2 regions of the Agarivorans sp. QJM3NY_25 genome follow, and region 2 is predicted to be linked to the other one. Evidence: predicted binding sites of a transcription regulator. Region 2 holds the regulator's gene; the other holds the start of a gene.
What was found. The regulator FliA, encoded in region 2, starts transcription of late flagellar genes. The targets are predictions, from matches to a motif close to CTAAAGNTNNNNNNNNNNNNGCCGATA.

Region 1: a site for FliA is predicted at 3,714-3,740, ahead of ACRRSW_RS20120 (DUF5610 domain-containing protein). Genes of this name have one in related genera too.

What each region holds. Positions count from the first base shown of each region.
Region 1 covers NZ_CP194041.2:4,392,770-4,402,043, forward strand. Annotated here, with positions in the region: gene murI (glutamate racemase) at 1-243, opposite strand, end outside; gene ACRRSW_RS20115 (TonB-dependent receptor domain-containing protein) at 343-2,172, opposite strand; cobalamin riboswitch at 2,211-2,439, opposite strand; gene ACRRSW_RS20120 (DUF5610 domain-containing protein) at 2,495-3,682, opposite strand; gene trmA (tRNA (uridine(54)-C5)-methyltransferase TrmA) at 3,828-4,931, shown strand; gene ACRRSW_RS20130 (YHS domain-containing (seleno)protein) at 4,997-5,458, shown strand; gene ACRRSW_RS20135 (DUF1422 family protein) at 5,469-5,807, opposite strand; gene fabR (HTH-type transcriptional repressor FabR) at 5,817-6,437, opposite strand; gene ACRRSW_RS20145 (alpha-amylase family glycosyl hydrolase) at 6,711-8,342, shown strand; gene metL (bifunctional aspartate kinase/homoserine dehydrogenase II) at 8,477-9,274, opposite strand, start outside.
Region 2 covers NZ_CP194041.2:1,868,589-1,877,862, forward strand. Annotated here, with positions in the region: gene flhA (flagellar biosynthesis protein FlhA) at 1-1,446, shown strand, start outside; gene flhF (flagellar biosynthesis protein FlhF) at 1,478-2,893, shown strand; gene ACRRSW_RS08655 (MinD/ParA family protein) at 2,883-3,776, shown strand; gene ACRRSW_RS08660 (RNA polymerase sigma factor FliA) at 3,769-4,494, shown strand; gene cheY (chemotaxis response regulator CheY) at 4,621-5,004, shown strand; gene ACRRSW_RS08670 (protein phosphatase CheZ) at 5,016-5,756, shown strand; gene ACRRSW_RS08675 (chemotaxis protein CheW) at 5,768-7,858, shown strand; gene ACRRSW_RS08680 (protein-glutamate methylesterase/protein-glutamine glutaminase) at 7,890-9,023, shown strand; gene ACRRSW_RS08685 (flagellar motor protein) at 9,016-9,274, shown strand, end outside.

The DNA.
Region 1 (9,274 bases), 2.5 Mb from region 2:
TTTGGGTAGCGCTAAGGTACTGGCCGAATTACAGGCGATCACCACCATATCTATCTGTAGTTTCGCCACTGCGACCGCAACTAGCTCACAAACCCGTTCAATTAACTCCGGCTCGCTCAGTTCACCGTAAGGAAAATAACGGTTATCAAACAAATAACTATATTGCAGATGTGGATTAAGTAATTGAACAGACTCAAGGACCGAGAGACCGCCGACTCCGGAATCGAAAACAAGCACATGCATCGCGTAAATAAACCCAATTCGTAAATCACCAGCGCTAGTGTAATCACGCTAACGCTGGCTGGCAATGCGAAGTGTTTAGCAAAGCACTAGTCGTTTACTTTAGAACTGATAGCTTGCTGCTAACTCAAAGCTGCGACCTTGGGCTTGATAATTGCGCACTGTGGCATATTGCTTATTAAATACATTGGCTAACTTGGCATCGAGCTTAAAGCCGTTCGCAAAGCGATAATTCGCACCAATATCCCAAGTACTATAACTATCCAACACAAGCGTATTTGCGTCGTCATTATAAGACTCGCCTCGCCATAGATAATCCACCACCACTTGCAAAGCATGCCACTGCGCATCTAGCTTGTACTTGACTTGCTCCTGTGGACGACGCACCAAGTATTTATCGCTTTGACGATCTTTCGCGTCAAGATGCTCCAGAATAACCCGATGATTCAGCCAGGCGGTCGAAAAATCTCCCTGTACTTCAATGCCCTGGATCCGAGCATCAGAGACATTTCCTGGTTTCCATAAACCACCCTCCCCCGGCGCCCAAGCAATCAAATCGTCAACATCATTACGGAAGATATTAAACTGCCACTGACTTTGAATTAAATCTAAAGCAAAACCAAATTCCGAATTACTGGAAGTTTCGGCTTTAAGATTGGGGGTTTCACTGCCCGGGTAGTATAGATCGTTAAAGGTTGGCGCTCTAAAGGCAGTGCCATGCAAGGCATTAAAACGTAAATTGTCCTGTAACTGCCAAGCCCAAGCCAGGTTATAGGTGGTGTGTTCACCATAGTGCTGATTGTTATCCTGGCGTAAACTGGCTTCCAGTAAATGGCGGATGTAATCGGCACGAACCCCAAGGTAGGCGGCTTTATTATTACGAGTACTTTTTAAATATGTAGTTTTGGAACCTGAGATATCATCTTTTTGATAATCTAAACCACCTTGTAACAACCAGTTGTTGTTCAATTGACGCGCTAACAACCAATTCGCACTGTGCCGCTCCGTCACATAACGATAAACCACCGCATATTGATCGGCGGGGCCGTCATTGGAACGGTTTTCGGTATAATTCAGTGCTAGATGGCTAAACCAAGCGTCATCACTGTAATCAAGATTCACAGCATATACTTTCTGCCTTTGTTTGGTTTGCCATTTTTCATCGTAGGGATTATAAGATGAATCGTACTGCGTGGAGATATACTCATTTTCGCCATCATTCATCAATATCATGGCCCCGCCCGACCAAGCTTCACTGAACTGATGCTCGATGCTCAGTAAGCCACCGAAGGATTCATATCCATAAACCTCGTCCAGTTCGCTGCTTGGTCTAAAATTATAACCTTCACTACGCTCACCATTGAGGATCGCATTCAACTGAGTCGACTCACCAATCGGGGTATTAACTCGCCCAGCTAAACGTCGACTCTCATGATTGCCAAGCGCAGCTTTTATCCCAAAATACTGACTACCAAACTCCGGCCGCGTGATAATGTTGATGACCCCACCCACAGCATCTGCGCCATATACTGACGCACGAGCCCCTCGTATAATCTCAATGCGCTCAACGAATTCTAATGGCAGTAATGACATTTGAGCGCCACCACTAGTGGCAGTATTAATACGTACGCCATCGATGAGGTACAAAGATTGTGCAGAGCTTGAGCCGCGAATAAACACACTCTCGTTTTGTCCTTTACCGCCATTACGGTTGACACTAATACCAACCTGTTGGTTGAGAATACCAACAATATCTTGCGCACCACTACTTTCTATTTCACCGCGACTGATCACCGTGAGTGGCGCGATTACGCTAGTAGCACTTTGCTGTATACGGTTGGCGGTCACCACCATGGTCGTTTGTTCTGGAGGGGTTTCTTGGGCATAGCCGAAAGCTGGCGCTACTGCGGCCAGTAATATGAACTTCTTCATCGATATAATCCTAATTCTCGCGTCGTAGTTTGCTGCTAAATAGCATGTGCGATGTGGCAGGTATTCGGACTTAGAGGCGGGGGGACTTTATTTACTACGGCTACGACTTCCCGTTTGCGGGGCAAACAGTGTCTGGAGATCCTTGGAAAAGGCCAATCCTTGAGCTTTCGTTCCTCTTTACCGCTGCGCGTCAGTTCTGGACTTTAACCAGATTCCCTATTAAGCCTGAACTTCGCTAGCTCAGGCACCACTGCGGGCGAGAGTATAAGCCAGCACTTGGCGAATGAACAGCCTATTTCATTTACTTTATGCAAACATGAAATTAACTAATAGTGCCGGATGTCGCTTCATCCGCCGCGCGTTTTTGATTATATTCAGCAAGCACATCGGCCATACGCTCAGCGAAACCTTTAAACCGTTCAACATCGGCTTGTTTCGCTTCTCCTTCCGAAGGGCTAGAAACAGGTAAAACCCCATTAAGTAGGGTTTCGGTCGCGGATTCTGGTTGAGCAAACAAAGCGCTCATTTTGGCTTGAATGTCCTGCCAAGCACCTAAAAACTCACTTAAGTCGGGGACTAGCTCTGAACCAGCAGTGCTATTCTCGGCGCTTTTCTCCGCTGTTTGTTGGTAGGCCTGAGTCACCGCCACCGTTTGTTGTTGCTGGTAGTTCACCGCAAAACCAACTAACTGTTGCTCATCAAACCCAATGTTTAAGGCCTGATCAAACGCCTGATCCAGATTCCCCGAGAAAAACTGCTGCCCCACTTTATCCACTTGTTTCACTAAATCGGCGATCGCAGCCAACTCATCATCATTCAGGTCGCCTTCAACGGAAAAACTAAACTGCTGCTGTGAAGAAAACGATGCCTGAAAAGATGACTGTTCTTCTCGGTAACTGGCTGCCAACTGACTCCCATAACTAATGGTAACTTTGTCACCCTCTGCCGTTTCCAACTCCATGCTTGCCGATTGACGATTTCCCATGGCGAGTTGACTAAATATTGGAGAATTTTGTATCTCGTAGTCACCCGCTTCGATTTTTTCTAAACCGTCTTGGATCAAGTCATAACTCTTATCAATGCCTTTTTCTAACTCTTCATTAAGGATCCCTGAGTCACTAAGGTCTTCACGGGCTCCGGCAAACCCCATATCCACACCCTTACGCGCTTGAGCCATCATTTCTTGTAACTGGTCTTCTGGCATCCCAGCCTGCTTGGCACCATATAAGGTCGTTGCAACAAAATTAAGCACATTCTTCGCCACTTCTTCGGCATCAAATATACTGGGTTGTTGTGGTTTGGCTAAACTAACCCCACCACCAGCAATCGATAAGGTATGCTTTTCAATCGAACTCAACAATACATGGCTGGCCACCAGGTCCTGCTGATTAAAACTAGCCTTATCATTAGCTAATTGATTGCCCTTTGCGATAGTCGGCGTGGACTGCTGCAATAAGCGCTCAGCATATTGCTGGATTGGCGAATTGCCTATGCCTTTAAGTTCGTTCATAACGCCCCCTGGATTTACCCTAGTCACAACTTATCGGCGACTGTATTTAAAACTTTAGAAATAATCTCACTATTATTGTAGATAAACTGGACAAGCAAGCAATGCGCCTTTAAATTGCGCTCCTTGCTAAATTTGAGGAGCGGTCATGAGCGCAATTGCATACTATCCAGAAAAATACCAACAACTGTTGGCCGAAAAGGTCGCTAAACGCCGCGAACAATTTGCTGAATTTAATCCTCCTGAACCTAGCATTTTCAGCTCAGCCAGCAAACATTATCGGATGCGTGCCGAATTTAGAATGTGGCACGAAGGTGATGACCTCTACTACATCATGTTTGATCCAGCAACCAAACAAAAATTCAGAGTCGACAGCTTTCCGCCGGCAAGCGCGTTAATTAACCGCCTAATGCCGCTATTAATCGAACAGCTCAAATCTGAGCAAGTTTTGCGTCATAAACTATTCCAAGTCGACTTTCTTTCCACTCTTAGTGGCGAGGTAATCGTGAGCTTGCTTTACCATAAACCGATTGATGAAGCATGGCGGACCGCTGCCGAGCAACTAAAAGCAGAACTATCGAAGCTATTTTCACTACAACTGATCGGTCGCTCACGTAAGCAAAAAATATGTTTGGAACAAGATAGGGTTAACGAAGTACTTGAAGTTGCCGGTGAGCAGCTCATTTACCAGCAAATCGAAAATAGCTTTACCCAGCCAAATGCCGTCGTCAACCAACATATGTTGGAATGGGCGCAACAGGCAACTGCCAACAGCCAGGGCGATCTGCTCGAACTCTACTGTGGTAACGGCAATTTTTCACTGGCACTTGCGAAAAACTTCCAACGCGTTTTAGCCACCGAGATAGCCAAGCCCTCAGTTGAAGCCGCACAATACAATATCAAAGCCAATCACATTAATAATGTGAAAATTCTTCGTCTATCCGCCGAAGAATTCACTCAGGCCATGTTAGGTGAACGTGAGTTTCGCCGCCTAAAAGAAGCCCAAGTAGACTTAAGTGATTATCAGTGCGACACCATATTAGTTGATCCACCTCGTGCCGGTTTAGATGACGCCACCTTAAGGATGGTGCAAGACTACGACAACATCGTCTACGTATCTTGTAATCCCAATACTCTATATAACAACCTACAAGTCTTAAATCGTACCCATCAGATTAGCCATTGGGCTCTATTTGACCAATTTCCTTACACCGATCATATAGAAGTGGGGCTCTATCTGCAGCGTCGTTAGGCATATTAATGAAAGCGCTTCTTAAGCAGCCCGGTCTATCAGATATAGATCTGATAGGGGGGCTTATGTTTCATTCAATTATTACTGGAATTATTTTTGTAATTAGCTTGAATTGCTATGCTGGCGAGCCAGTAAGTAAAAGTTTTTGGAGTGATAAGGCTATCGGTGGTGTCGATGTGCTAAGCCAACACCGCGCCCACCAGCTTGGCGAGCGCCGTATTTTACAGGGTAAACAAGATTATTTAGTCCGTTGGAATAATGCCGATTGGTATTTTGCAAGTCAGCAAAGTGCCAATAAATTTGCCGAAGCTCCAGAACGATATCGTCCTCGCTACAATGGCTTTTGCGCTAACGCCCTATCAACGGGCGAAGGTTTAGTCGCCACTAATGGGCAAGTCTGGGAATTTTTTGACGACGAACTGCACTTATTTTATGCAGAGAAAGGCCGCCAACGTTGGCTAAAGGGACACTGGCAGACCTATCAAGCCACCGCAGACAAAGCTTGGCAGCAACAATTGAACCATTAGTTGCTGTAGATTAGCGCTTAAAACCGCCCAATCTAAACATCAACCAAAGACCGATCGCAAGACATAAAATCAATACTAACAAGTTACTCCCGATTTCCGGGAATTGAGTTCGTAACATTGCAGAGTAAGCCAACGCCCCCAATAAAAATGCAGCCACACTCGTTAGAGGAGAGTCTTCACTCAGATCTTGATGTAGATAAATCTGGTACAGTTGCGTCACCGCCAATATAAACGCAATGATAGGAAATATCGAAAATGCTTGCTCGGCAACAGTAAACAGAGCAAGACTAGCATTACCACTCACACCAGCAATAAACGACAACAATAATAAAGTTTTACTGACTTGCATATGCACCTCTTAACTCAGTGTTTGAGAACGATTATACAAAGCGGCACCTTTTGCCACAATCCGAAGTTGTTTGATGGTTTTCTCGGCCAATTGTTGTCGATCAAACTCAGCTAAATCTAAAGCTGAAGCCCCAGCATTAAACACAATAATCACCATCGCTTCGGCTTGCATCTGCGCGTCTTCTCTTGGACAGCGATATTGATGTTCTAAATAGTCAGTCAGCTCTGCAATAAAATGCGCTATTTCTCGCGCTACGGCAGCCCGAAACGCTGGCGACGTTCCCGAACGCTCACGTAACAACAAGCGGAATACATTGGGGTTATTGTAGACAAATTCCATGAAAGTCGCGACCGAGGTTCCAATAACACTACCTCCGGTGGCAATAATGCGTTGCCGGGCTTGGCGCATTAACTGGCGTAAGGTTAAGCCCCCCTCATCAACCAGGGTTAAACCCAACTCTTCCATATCAGAGAAATGACGATAGAAAGAAGTCGGTGCAATCCCCGCTTCTCGAGCGACTTCGCGCAGACTTAAACTGGAAAAACTGCGCTGCGCACTTAATTGGCTAAACGCGGCTTCGATAATCGCTCTGCGTGTTTTTTCTTTTTGCTGTGCCCTAACGCCACTCATAGCTTCCCCTCTACTTATATGCTGCATCATACCTAGCACTGAAAAAAACCCAAGTTGAAACTGATTAAAAACATCACATTTCGTCTCCACAGACAAGCGTAACTTGTTTACCTGACATGAAAACCCTTTCAAAAAATTCTTTATTTATCAATAACAAAAAAGATGCGAGCCAGCTCAATTTTCTATTATCTTGAAAACGTTACCGAGTATCTAGTCATGCAAAGCTGTGATTAACTTGCCCTATCCCCTTATGGTATTTATCAAGGAAGTAAAATGAGTTGGTTAAAAAGCATTTTATCGATCTCTATCATCGTCGGCTTAAGTGCTTGTGGTGGTGGCAGTGATGCTGGAAATGGAAATAGCACCACACCAACCAATGACGCCATCAACATCACCAGCTCGGCCGAGAGTGCTCAACAACGCCTGCCCTGTGAAAACGCCACTGGTGAATTTTGTGATTTGCGCATTTATCAAGTCATGACCGAATCCTTTGTTGATGGAGATAGCTCGTTTGATTATGGTGCTGGTTATGGCACCAGCCATCACAACGGCGACTTGCAGGGAATTATTGATTCTCTTGACTACATTAAAGCCTTAGGCATGAATGCCATCTGGCTCACCCCGATCTTTGAGTCTATTGCGACCAACGGCCAAGATGAATGGACAGACAAACTAGATGCTACAGGTTACTTTGCCAGTAACTACTTTAAGATTGATCCTAATTTCGGGACCAAAGCGCTGGCTGAAGAGTTAGTCACGAAAGCTCATGAAAAAGGCTTATACGTATTCTTTGATGGGGTTTTTGGCCACCATAAAGGCAACCTTGTCACTTCTCCAAAAGGGCTCAGCCCTGCTGGTGGCTCAAACCCTGTGGATTATACCAACAGCGATACCCTCGCTTTTTACCAGGAAGTGGCGGAGTACTGGACCAGCGAATTATGTTTAGACGGATGGCGTTTAGACCAAGCCTATCAAGTCCCGCTCAGTGCCTGGCAACAAATTCATCAAACCGTCAAAGATGCCAGTGCCAACAATGCCAAGGCCAGCAAGTGCCAGATCAACGGAAATCAATGGGGCACCCTAGGCTATATGGTTGCCGAGGTATGGAATGGGAATAGTGAAATCGTAGCTAGCGCTTATGGCAGTAATTCGTCTCCAGCCCTGCCCTCGGCCTTCGATTTTAACCGTCGTTATGCGCTCGTACAGACCTTAGCGGTAGAAGAAAGTGGCTCAGGGGATCACGATGCCAGCACCTTAACCGCCAGCTGGAACGATCATAATTCTTATCCTGATCACGCCCAAGCTAATTTAATGCTCGGCAACCATGATTTAGTTCGCTTCGGCGATCTGATTCAGCGTGGTGGCTTAAGCCATTATTGGGAGAGACATAAAGCGGCTTTCTCTTATATGGCCGCCTATAGCGGACCGATTACCTTGTACTACGGTGATGAGATTGGTGATGAAGTTGCCAACTTTGCCGCGCAAGTAGACAACAGCGTATGCGCAGCACAAGGTTTATGTGACGACCATGTTGCTCGCTCCAGCGCTCATATAAAAGGGGTCACCGATGGTTTCACCCCAAGTCGTGAACAGCAAGCGCTGATGGACTATGTTAGTCAATTGATGGAAGTTCGGCAAAATAATCCAGCACTATATCAAGGTAGCGTACAGAACCTCTACGCCGACAAAGATCTATTAGCCGTATTAAAAACGACTAAAGAACAGCAAATTGTGTATTTATTAAACGTTTCATCAGATGAAAAAAAGGTCCGTCTGGCCGCTGATTTACTGGATGATACCCGTACCCTTATCGACTTAATCACAGGCGCAGAGATCGTCATTGATATAGACCATTTCGAAATAGCAGTAAGTGGATTGAGTGGGCGCTTGCTGCTAGTTAAATAGCACTTTACCTTCTCACGTTTGTACACCCTTATATACCCTGTTTGGCCTCCTGTTTAGGAGGCCTTTTTTATGTGAGATTTCAATTCTCAAATCTAAGCGAAACAGCTCGAGCAAAGCCACAACGCTAAATTCACTTAAGCCAAATACTGACAAAGACTCACTAAATCGGCTTGCAGCGCTCCTGCGGTCACGGCTCTGCCTGCTCCGGGACCTTGAATGACGAGAGGATTTTGCTGGTACCACTGACTTTCAACCGCAAAAACATTGTCACAGGGTTTGAGATTGGCAAATGGATGCCGTGCATCTATCGCCTGTAAACCGACCTCAGCCTTGCCCTGATGGTCGACTCTGGCGAGATAGCGGATCACCTTGCCTTGACGCTGGGCATCCTGCACCGCCTGCAACATCGGCTCATCTAAATCACTCAGCTGTTCAATAAACTGCTCAAGTTCTAATTCTGCTAAGGCTTCTGGCACCAGAGAAGCTAATTGAATATCCGCTAACTCAAGCTTGAGACCAGCCTCTCGGGCTAAGATCAGTAATTTTCGCTGCACATCCTTACCCGAAAGATCATCTCGAGGATCGGGCTCGGTCAACCCTTGATTGAGCGCATCCACCAGCAACTCAGAAAATGGACTAGAACCATCATATTGTTGAAATAACCAACTTAAAGTACCGGAAAATATTCCAGAAATAGCAAGGATCTGATCCCCCGCTTGCCGCAACTGCTGAATACTAGACTGAATTGGCAGTCCCGCACCAACCGTGGCATTGGCTAACCATTTGCAGCCATGGTCACGAAAACTCTGACTGAGCTGCTCAAAATTCGCTGAAGCACTGGCTCCGGCAAGTTTATTGGCGGTAATCAAATGCAGACCAAGCTTGGCAAACTCATGATAATACGCGCTTAAGGATTCACTGGCGGTAATATC
Region 2 (9,274 bases):
AATATTTTAGGTGGTTTCATTATTGGTGTGGCCCAACACGATCTGAGTTTTTCGCAAGCGGCAGAAGTTTACACTCTGTTAACCATCGGTGATGGTTTAGTCGCGCAAATTCCATCGTTACTACTATCTATCGCTGCTGCTCTGATCGTGACCCGTCAAAATACCGAAGCCGATATGGGCGAGCAAGTTAGCTTGCAGCTGTTTAAAGATCCACGGGTTATGATTATCTGTGGTTCTATTTTATTAGTGATGGGGATTGTTCCGGGAATGCCGCATTTGGCATTCTTAAGTTGTGCTGCGGTGTGTTTGGTGACCGCGTGGTTACGGCATAAAGCCGATGTTAAAAAAGCTGCAGATACAGCCTTACAGCCAGCCAGCACTCATCCTCGTAATAGTAATGAGCCCAAAGAGTTGGGGTGGGATGATGTACAACCAGTTGATGTGATTGGTCTGGAAGTTGGTTATCGATTAATCCCGCTAGTTGATAAGACTCAAGGCGGAGAATTGCTTGCTCGGATTAAAGGTGTACGTAAAAAGTTATCTCAAGATTTAGGTTTTTTGGTGCCAGCGGTGCATATTCGTGACAATCTGGATTTAGGCCCTAATCAATATCGAATTACCTTGATGGGGGTTACTTATGGTGAATCTGAAGTATTCCATGATCGAGAAATGGCGATAAATCCGGGCCAAGTATTTGGTAAAATTGAAGGCCAGCCAACCACCGATCCTGCATTTGGTTTAGAGGCGGCTTGGGTTGCAACCGAGCAGCGTGAACACGCCCAAACCCTTGGCTATACGGTTGTTGATTCGGCGACAGTGGTTGCCACCCACCTTAGTCAATTGTTAACCAATAATGCAGCTAATTTATTGGGACATGAAGAAGTACAAAATTTGTTAGACATGTTAGGGAATAGTTTACCTAAGCTTGTTGAAGGTTTAATCCCAGATACCCTGAACTTATCTACTGTTGTTAAAGTGCTGCAAAATTTACTGAGTGAAGGGGTGCCAATTAGGGATGTACGGAGTATCGTTCAGACCTTGGTGGAATACGGACCGAAGAGCCAGGATGCCGATATTCTGACCGCAGCTTGTCGTATTTCTTTAAAACGTTTAATCGTTCAAGAGCTAATTGGTAGTGAAGCAGAGTTACCGGTCATTACTTTGTCACCAGACTTGGAGCAAATATTGCATCAATCTATGCAGGCAGGTGGTAACGATGGTGCAGGAATGGAACCAGGTTTGGCCGAAAAACTGCAAGTATCTTTAACTGAAGCATGCCAAAATCAAGAATTAGCAGGCCAACCAGCGATATTATTGACATCCGGTATATTGCGTTCGAGTATGTCGAGGTTCGTTAAAACAGCAATGCCTGCATTACGTGTACTGTCGTATCAAGAAGTGCCGGAAGATAAACAAATACGTATTGTGAGTTCAGTTGGGCAATAGGTCCAATGGGTAAGCAAAAGGAAGGTGACCAGTGAAAATGAAACGCTTTTTTGCAAAAGACATGCGGACCGCGTTAGCCGAGGTGAAAGAGACTCTTGGTAGTGATGCCGTGATCATGTCCAACAAAAAGGTGACCGGAGGCATAGAGATTGTTGCTGCGGTGGAGCCTTCCAAGACTAATGCTAAGGGAGAAAACTCATCACGAGAGTTAGCCGATGATAGCGTCAATTTATCGTCCGTCAAACCTAAGCACAGTTCTAAAACGTCAACAAACCAACAGCTTGGTCATGATTTTGACGAAAATGCGAGCCTCAAAGATAATTTGACTAATTTTATGCAGCGCCATCAAAAGCGTCAGCAAGAAAATTTGCAACAATCCAGCTTAAATAAATCGCAACGGCCTCGAACCGTTCAGGCTCCTCGCTCCTTGGCTCAGCAGCAAGGGTGGATACAGCAAGGTTCAGCAGCCAAACCTGCCGCAAGCCGTATTGCAACGCCAAGCGCAGAGGCGAATCACAGTGAAGTGGGTGAATTAAAGAAAGAAATGGCAGCGATGCGAAAGTTGTTGGAACATCAAGTGTCGGGATTAATGTGGCAGGAAGTTGAGCGGCAAGAGCCTGTTCGAGCGATGTTAATCAAACAGTTACAGTTGGTTGGTTTTGATGAGGATATGGCCGATCAGGTGGCTGGTTATATCCCCGAAGAGCTAGGCGTACAAGAAGGCTGGCAGCATTTACGGGAATTACTGGCAAATCAGCTCCCTGTCGGCCAAGATGAAATATTGTTAAAAGGTGGAGCGGTTGCCTTATTGGGCCCGACGGGGGTCGGTAAAACAACCACTATCGCCAAATTAGCTGCGCAGTTTGCTATGCGCCATGGTCCTGATAGCGTGGCGATGATTACCACAGATACTTATCGTATTGGTGCTCATGAGCAACTGGCAACTTATGGTAAAATTATGGGCTGTGCAGTTCGAGTGGCGAATGATGAAGCTGAGTTGTCCCAGCTTTTATACCAGTTTAAAGATAAAAAGTTAGTCTTAATCGATACCGCTGGTATGAGCCAAAGAGATATCCGTCTACATGAACAATTAGACAAGTTAGTCAAAAATAGCCAAGTTAATATCCGTAATTATTTGGTGATGTCAGCCAATGCTCAGCGACGGGTAATTGAAGAAACTGTAAATCAATTTAAGCGAATTCCTTTGGCTGGTACCATACTTACTAAATTAGATGAAAGTTTAGCGTTAGGTGAAGTGTTAAATGTAACCTTGCGTCATGCTATACCAATCAGTTACGTTACTCATGGTCAGCAAGTACCAGAAGATATTGCAGTGGCGGTGCCTAGCGAATTAGTTGAGCAAGCTTTGTCGGTGATAGATAAGCATTCTCAGCAACACTTTTGGTTTAGTGAAACCGAACAACAGAAGGTTTCGGATGTATTCTAAACATAATGATTTTGATCAAGCTAGCGGCTTACGAATGATGCAACAAAAAAATAATGTGAAAGTAATCGCAGTGACTGGTGGAAAGGGTGGGGTTGGTAAAACCAACGTGACGCTTAACATGGGAATTGCAATGGCGGGTCAAGGCAAGCGAGTCATGGTCCTTGATGCGGACTTAGGTTTGGCGAATGTTGATGTGCTACTTGGGCTGCGCGTGACTAAAAATCTGTCGCATGTGCTATCGGGAGAGTGCACTCTTGACGAAGTATTAGTTGAGGGACCAAATGGGATTCTGATTGCGCCAGCAACTTCAGGAACTCAATCCATGGTTGAATTAAGCCCTGCGGAACATGCAGGTTTAATTCGTGCTTTTAGTAGTATGAAAACACCGATAGATGTTTTGCTGGTTGATACCGCAGCGGGCATCTCTGATATGGTGTTGAGTTTTGCAAAAGCGTCGCAAGATATTTTAGTCGTCGTGTGTGACGAACCAACATCAATTACCGATGCTTATGCCCTGATTAAACTACTCTCTAATAATCATGGGGTGTATAAATTTAAAGTTGTTGCCAATATGGTTCGTAGTTTAAGAGAAGGTCAGGAGTTATTTACCAAGTTGACTCGGGTGACGGAACGGTTTTTAGATGCCACTCTCGAGTTAGTGTCTTGTATTCCCTATGATAACAATGTCCGATTGGCCGTTCGCAAACAACGTGTTGTGGTTGAAGCCTATCCTAAGTCACCAGCGTCTTTGGCATTTCGCTCTTTAGCCAGCAAAGCGGCTACTTGGCCGATACCTGAGCAAGCGGGAGGACATTTAGAATTTTTCATCGAGAATCTTCTCGAATTTGGACAACGCAAGAATAGAGAGCAGCTTAGTGAATAAAGTTGCCGCCTACGCCAATACCAGCGTTAACGACACTAATGCGTTAGTGGAGCGTCACGCCATTTTGGTTAAACGGATTGCCCATCACTTAATGGCTAGGCTACCGGCCAGTGTTATTGTGGATGATTTAATCCAATCTGGAATGATCGGGCTGATAGAAGCCGCTCGTAATTTTGATGGCTCTAAAGGTGCTAGCTTTGAAACCTATGCAGGGATCCGAATTCGCGGCGCGATGCTTGATGAAATACGCCGTGGTGATTGGGTTCCGCGTTCTGTACATAAAAATAGTCGCGCGATTAGTGACGCTATAGCTGCTGTTGAAAGAGAAAAAAATGGTGACGCTAAAGACGCTGAAGTTGCTGAAAAACTCGGGGTTTCTCTTCGCGAATACCATACGATGTTAGCGGATGTTAATTGCGGGCGAATCTTAGGCATTGAGGACCTTGGGGTAAACGAGGATGTCATTTCTAACGAAGAAAGTCGCGAGCAAAATCGTCCTTTCGAAGGTTTTGCAAATCAACGATTTCAACAATCTTTGGCGGAGTGCATCAAAGGGCTACCTGAACGAGAAGCCTTAGTATTATCGCTTTATTACGATGAAGAGCTTAATCTTAAAGAAATTGGTGAAGTATTAAGCGTTAGTGAGTCGAGAGTGAGTCAAATTCATAGTCAAGCGCTTGCCAGAGTGAAAACTCGAATGCGAGATTGGACACAATAGAGAAATTCATCCTTACAAAACTTATAAAAGATGGACTAAAATTGTGTTTATTAAGGCATAATAATGTATTACATAAATTTGTGACCCGTTTGTGGGCTAGTAAAACATCCAGCTGGGGGACGTACCTTGGATAAAAATATGAAAATTCTGGTTGTTGATGATTTTTCAACAATGAGAAGGATTATTAAGAACTTGTTGAGAGATTTAGGTTTCAACAATACACATGAGGCCGATGACGGTAACACCGCGCTACCAATGCTTAAGGGTGGCGATTTTGAGTTTGTAGTGACTGATTGGAATATGCCTGGTATGGAAGGTATCGATTTGTTGAAAAACATTCGTGCCGATGAGAGTTTAGCTCACCTGCCTGTATTGATGGTCACCGCGGAAGCGAAACGTGAACAAATTATTGAAGCCGCACAAGCCGGAGTAAATGGTTATATTGTAAAACCTTTTACAGCAGCTACTTTAAAAGAGAAGCTCGATAAGATTTTCGAAAGATTACAATAAAAGGAAGACGCGTGAGCACCGATACTCCGATTATTTCATTAGCGGATGCGCAACAACTGGTGATGCTACTTGAAATGGGAAAGGTCGCCGAGGCGAACCAACTAGTCAGTGAGCTATGTGCTCCAAAAGCTAACTTGCTGTTTGATAAAGTTGGCCAGCTCACTCGTCAACTTCACGATTCATTAAATGATTTCAAATTGGATATTCGGATCAATGAACTCGCGAACCAAGAAATCCCCGATGCCAAAGAACGTTTAAATTATGTCATCGAAATGACCGACCAAGCTGCTAATAAAACGATGGATGCAGTCGAGTCGGGTTTGCCGATTGCTGATAAATTAACCAATGATATCAATGATATTATGCCTGTATGGCAAAATTTGATGGATCGGAAAATTGAGTTAGGCCAATTTAAAGCGCTGTGTCACCAAATCGATATTTTTCTGACTAGTTCTTCATCTGATGCCGATAAACTACGTAACATGCTTACTGAAATTTTAATGGCACAGGATTTTCAGGATCTTACCGGGCAAATGATTCGAAAGGTGATCACTTTAGTTCAGGAGGTTGAAGAGAATTTAGTTGAGATGCTCACCTTGTTTGGCACTGACATGGTGGATGTCGCTCCTGGTCAAGATGATAAAAAATCGGGTGTTGAAGCAGAAGGCCCTATAATTAATAAAGAACAAAGGGATGACGTTGTTAACGATCAAGACGATGTTGATGACTTGTTGTCTAGTTTAGGATTTTAAGGGAGTAGCGCATGTCGTTTGATGTAGATGAAGACATCTTACAAGACTTTCTGGTAGAAGCGGCAGAGATCCTAGAGCAGCTTTCTGAACAGCTTGTTGATCTAGAAAAACGTCCTGATGATAGTAACTTATTGAATGCTATATTTAGGGGTTTTCATACCGTTAAAGGTGGTGCTGGTTTCTTATCATTAACTGAACTCGTTGACGTTTGTCATGGTGCGGAAAATGTGTTTGACACATTACGTAACGGTGGCCGTGGGGTGTCATCAGAGTTAATGGATGTCATACTTGAAGCACTTGATTCCGTGAATGATATGTTTGCTAAGGTGCAAGCAAGAGAACCTTTAACACCAGCTTCGCCAGAGCTTATTGAGCGATTGCATCAATTATCTCGGCCTGCTTCAGAAGATCAGGTGGTGGTTGAGCCGGAACCTGAGCCCGAGCCCGAGCAAATTCCAGAGAGTAAATCAGCTACAGGCACTGGTATTGATGATATTTCTGATGACGAATTTGAAAGCTTACTCGATGAGTTGCATGGCTCAGGTGCCCCAAAAGCGGCTTCTCAAGCGAGTCCGGTAAGTGCTGCAGCCCCTAGCGAAACTGCGGGTGGTGGCGATATTTCTGATGATGAGTTTGAAAAGCTACTCGACGAGCTGCATGGCTCTAAAGCACCAAGTGCTAAACCTGCCGCTGTTACGTCAGTGGAAACGGTGACGAACAGTGACGAAATTGGCGATGATGAATTCGAAAAGTTATTAGATCAGCTGCATGGTGCCGGTAAAGCGCCTGAGGTTAAGGCGGCAGCTAAGCCCGAAGTCACCCCGAAGGTCGAGCCGAAGAAAGTTGCACCAACAAAAGTTGCAGCTACTCCGAAAGCTGCTGCTCCAGCCAAGTCTGAGCCGGCAAAAGCAGCGCCCAAACAAGCACCTCAGGGGGAAACGACGGTTCGCGTCGATACCCGAACTCTCGACGAAATCATGAATATGGTTGGGGAATTAGTTTTAGTCCGTAATCGTTTGGTTAGTCTTGGTTTAACCAGTAATGATGAGGATATGGCTAAGGCGACCTCTAACCTTGACGTTGTGACCGCTGATTTACAGGGTGCAGTGATGAAAACTCGAATGCAGCCTATTAAGAAGGTGTTCGGTCGTTTTCCTCGAGTCGTTCGTGATTTAGCTCGTAGTTTGAAGAAAGATATTAACTTGGAATTGGTCGGTGAAGATACCGATTTAGACAAAAACCTAGTGGAAGCGTTAGCCGATCCACTGGTGCATTTAGTGCGAAACTCGGTTGATCACGGCATTGAAATGCCAGACCAACGTGAAGCGGCAGGAAAACCGCGTACTGGTGTCATTCGTTTGTCAGCCTCGCAAGAAGGTGATCATATCTTGCTGATGATCGAAGATGACGGCGCGGGAATGAATGCAGATAAGCTTAAATCTATCGCTATAGAGCGCGGTGTTTTAGATGCCGATGCGGCGGCAAGAATGCCAGACAAAGATGCTTATAGTTTGATTTTTGCACCAGGTTTTTCGACAAAAACTGAGATTTCTGATATTTCGGGGCGTGGTGTTGGCATGGACGTGGTCAAAACCAGTATCACCCAGCTGAACGGTTCTGTGGATATTGATTCTAAGCTCGGAGGCGGTACTACTTTACAAATCAAAGTACCATTAACGTTAGCTATTCTACCCACTTTGATGGTTGATGTAGGTAAACAGACTTTTGCTTTACCACTCACCAGTGTAAATGAAATCTTTCATCTGGATTTAACCAAAACCAATGTTGTTGACGGTCAGGAAACCGTTATTGTCCGTAATAAAGCTATACCTCTATTTTATTTGCAAGATTGGTTGATCCGTAATAGTCAATCTGGACAGAGAAGTTCTCAAGGACATGTGGTTATCGTACAGATAGGCCAACAACAGGTGGGATTTGTCGTTGACAATCTCATTGGGCAGGAAGAAGTTGTGATAAAAGCGCTTGACCAGTTATTGCAAGGTACCCCTGGAATGGCCGGGGCGACGATTACCAGTGATGGTCGTATCGCACTCATACTCGATATTCCTAGTTTACTAAAACGCTACGCTCGTAAGTTATAACGCCGAGCACAGCCCTTAAAAAGAATTGAGTATGGCAATAAAAGTATTAGTTGTTGATGATTCTAGTTTTTTCAGACGTCGAGTCAGCGAGATTATTAACGCTGACCCAAGCCTTGAGGTGATAGGTGCAGCTAAGAATGGCCGCGAGGCCATTGAAATGGTTGCAAGTTTAAAACCTGACGTGATTACCATGGATATTGAAATGCCAGTTATGGATGGCATTACGGCTGTAAAAGAAATTATGGCCAAACATCCCACGCCAGTGCTGATGTTTTCATCGTTAACCCACGATGGTGCTAAAGCGACCTTAGATGCTCTAGATGCTGGTGCACTTGATTTTATCCCCAAAAAATTTGAAGACATTGCTCGTGATCGTGAAGAAGCCGTCAGCTTGTTACAACAACGAGTAAAGGCCATTGCCAGACGCCGAGTGATAGCGCGTCGAGCGCCATCGAGTCTGACTCCCCGAGCCGACAAACCTTTGACGCCAAGCGCCCGGACGCCACTAAGGCCGACGACCGCGGCAAGCAGCCAACCTTCGGTAGAGCGCAAGGTTCGTACGTCTGGTGTGTTTAAACCTTCAGGAAAACGCTATAAATTAGTCGCGATAGGGACCTCTACCGGTGGTCCGGTGGCTTTGCAAACAATTTTAACGCAGTTGCCGGCTGGGTTTCCTAAGCCCATTTTATTAGTTCAGCATATGCCAGCTACATTTACAGCTGCATTTGCTCAACGCTTAAATACACTGTCACGGGTTAATGTGAAGCAGGCCGAGGATGGAGATGAATTGCGACCGGGTTGTGCTTATCTCGCACCCGGTGGCAAACAGATGTTAGTTGAGCCTCGCGGTCAGTATGGTCGCTTACGAATTATTGATGGCAATGACAAAGTCAACTATAAACCTTGTGTCGATATTACTTTTGCTTCTTTGGCGAAAAGTCATCAGGGCGACGTTTTAGCCATGATTTTGACTGGTATGGGGGCTGATGGGCGAGATGGTTGCCGTTTATTGAAAGATAAAGGCTCAACGATCTGGGCTCAGGATGAAGCCAGTTGTGTTGTTTATGGTATGCCACAGGCCGTCGCAAGTGCTGGACTCGCCTCCAATCAAATGCCTCTCGATCGTTTTTCTGAAGCGATAGTTATGGAAATTGGTAATGGATAAACTTAGCATCTTTGGCGTTATTTTAGCGTTCTCAGCTGTTGGGTTTGGTCATGTTTTTGCTGGTGGGTCGTTAGACGATTTAGTCAATGTACATGCATTAACAATTGTATTGGGGGGGACTATCGGCGCGGTGATGTTACAAACGCCGAGCAAACAATTTGTGCAAGCTCTGAAAGTGATACCGAAGGTTTGGTTTCAGTCGCAAGATAATGTACAGAACCAAATTCAATTGATATTGAATTGGTCTCATA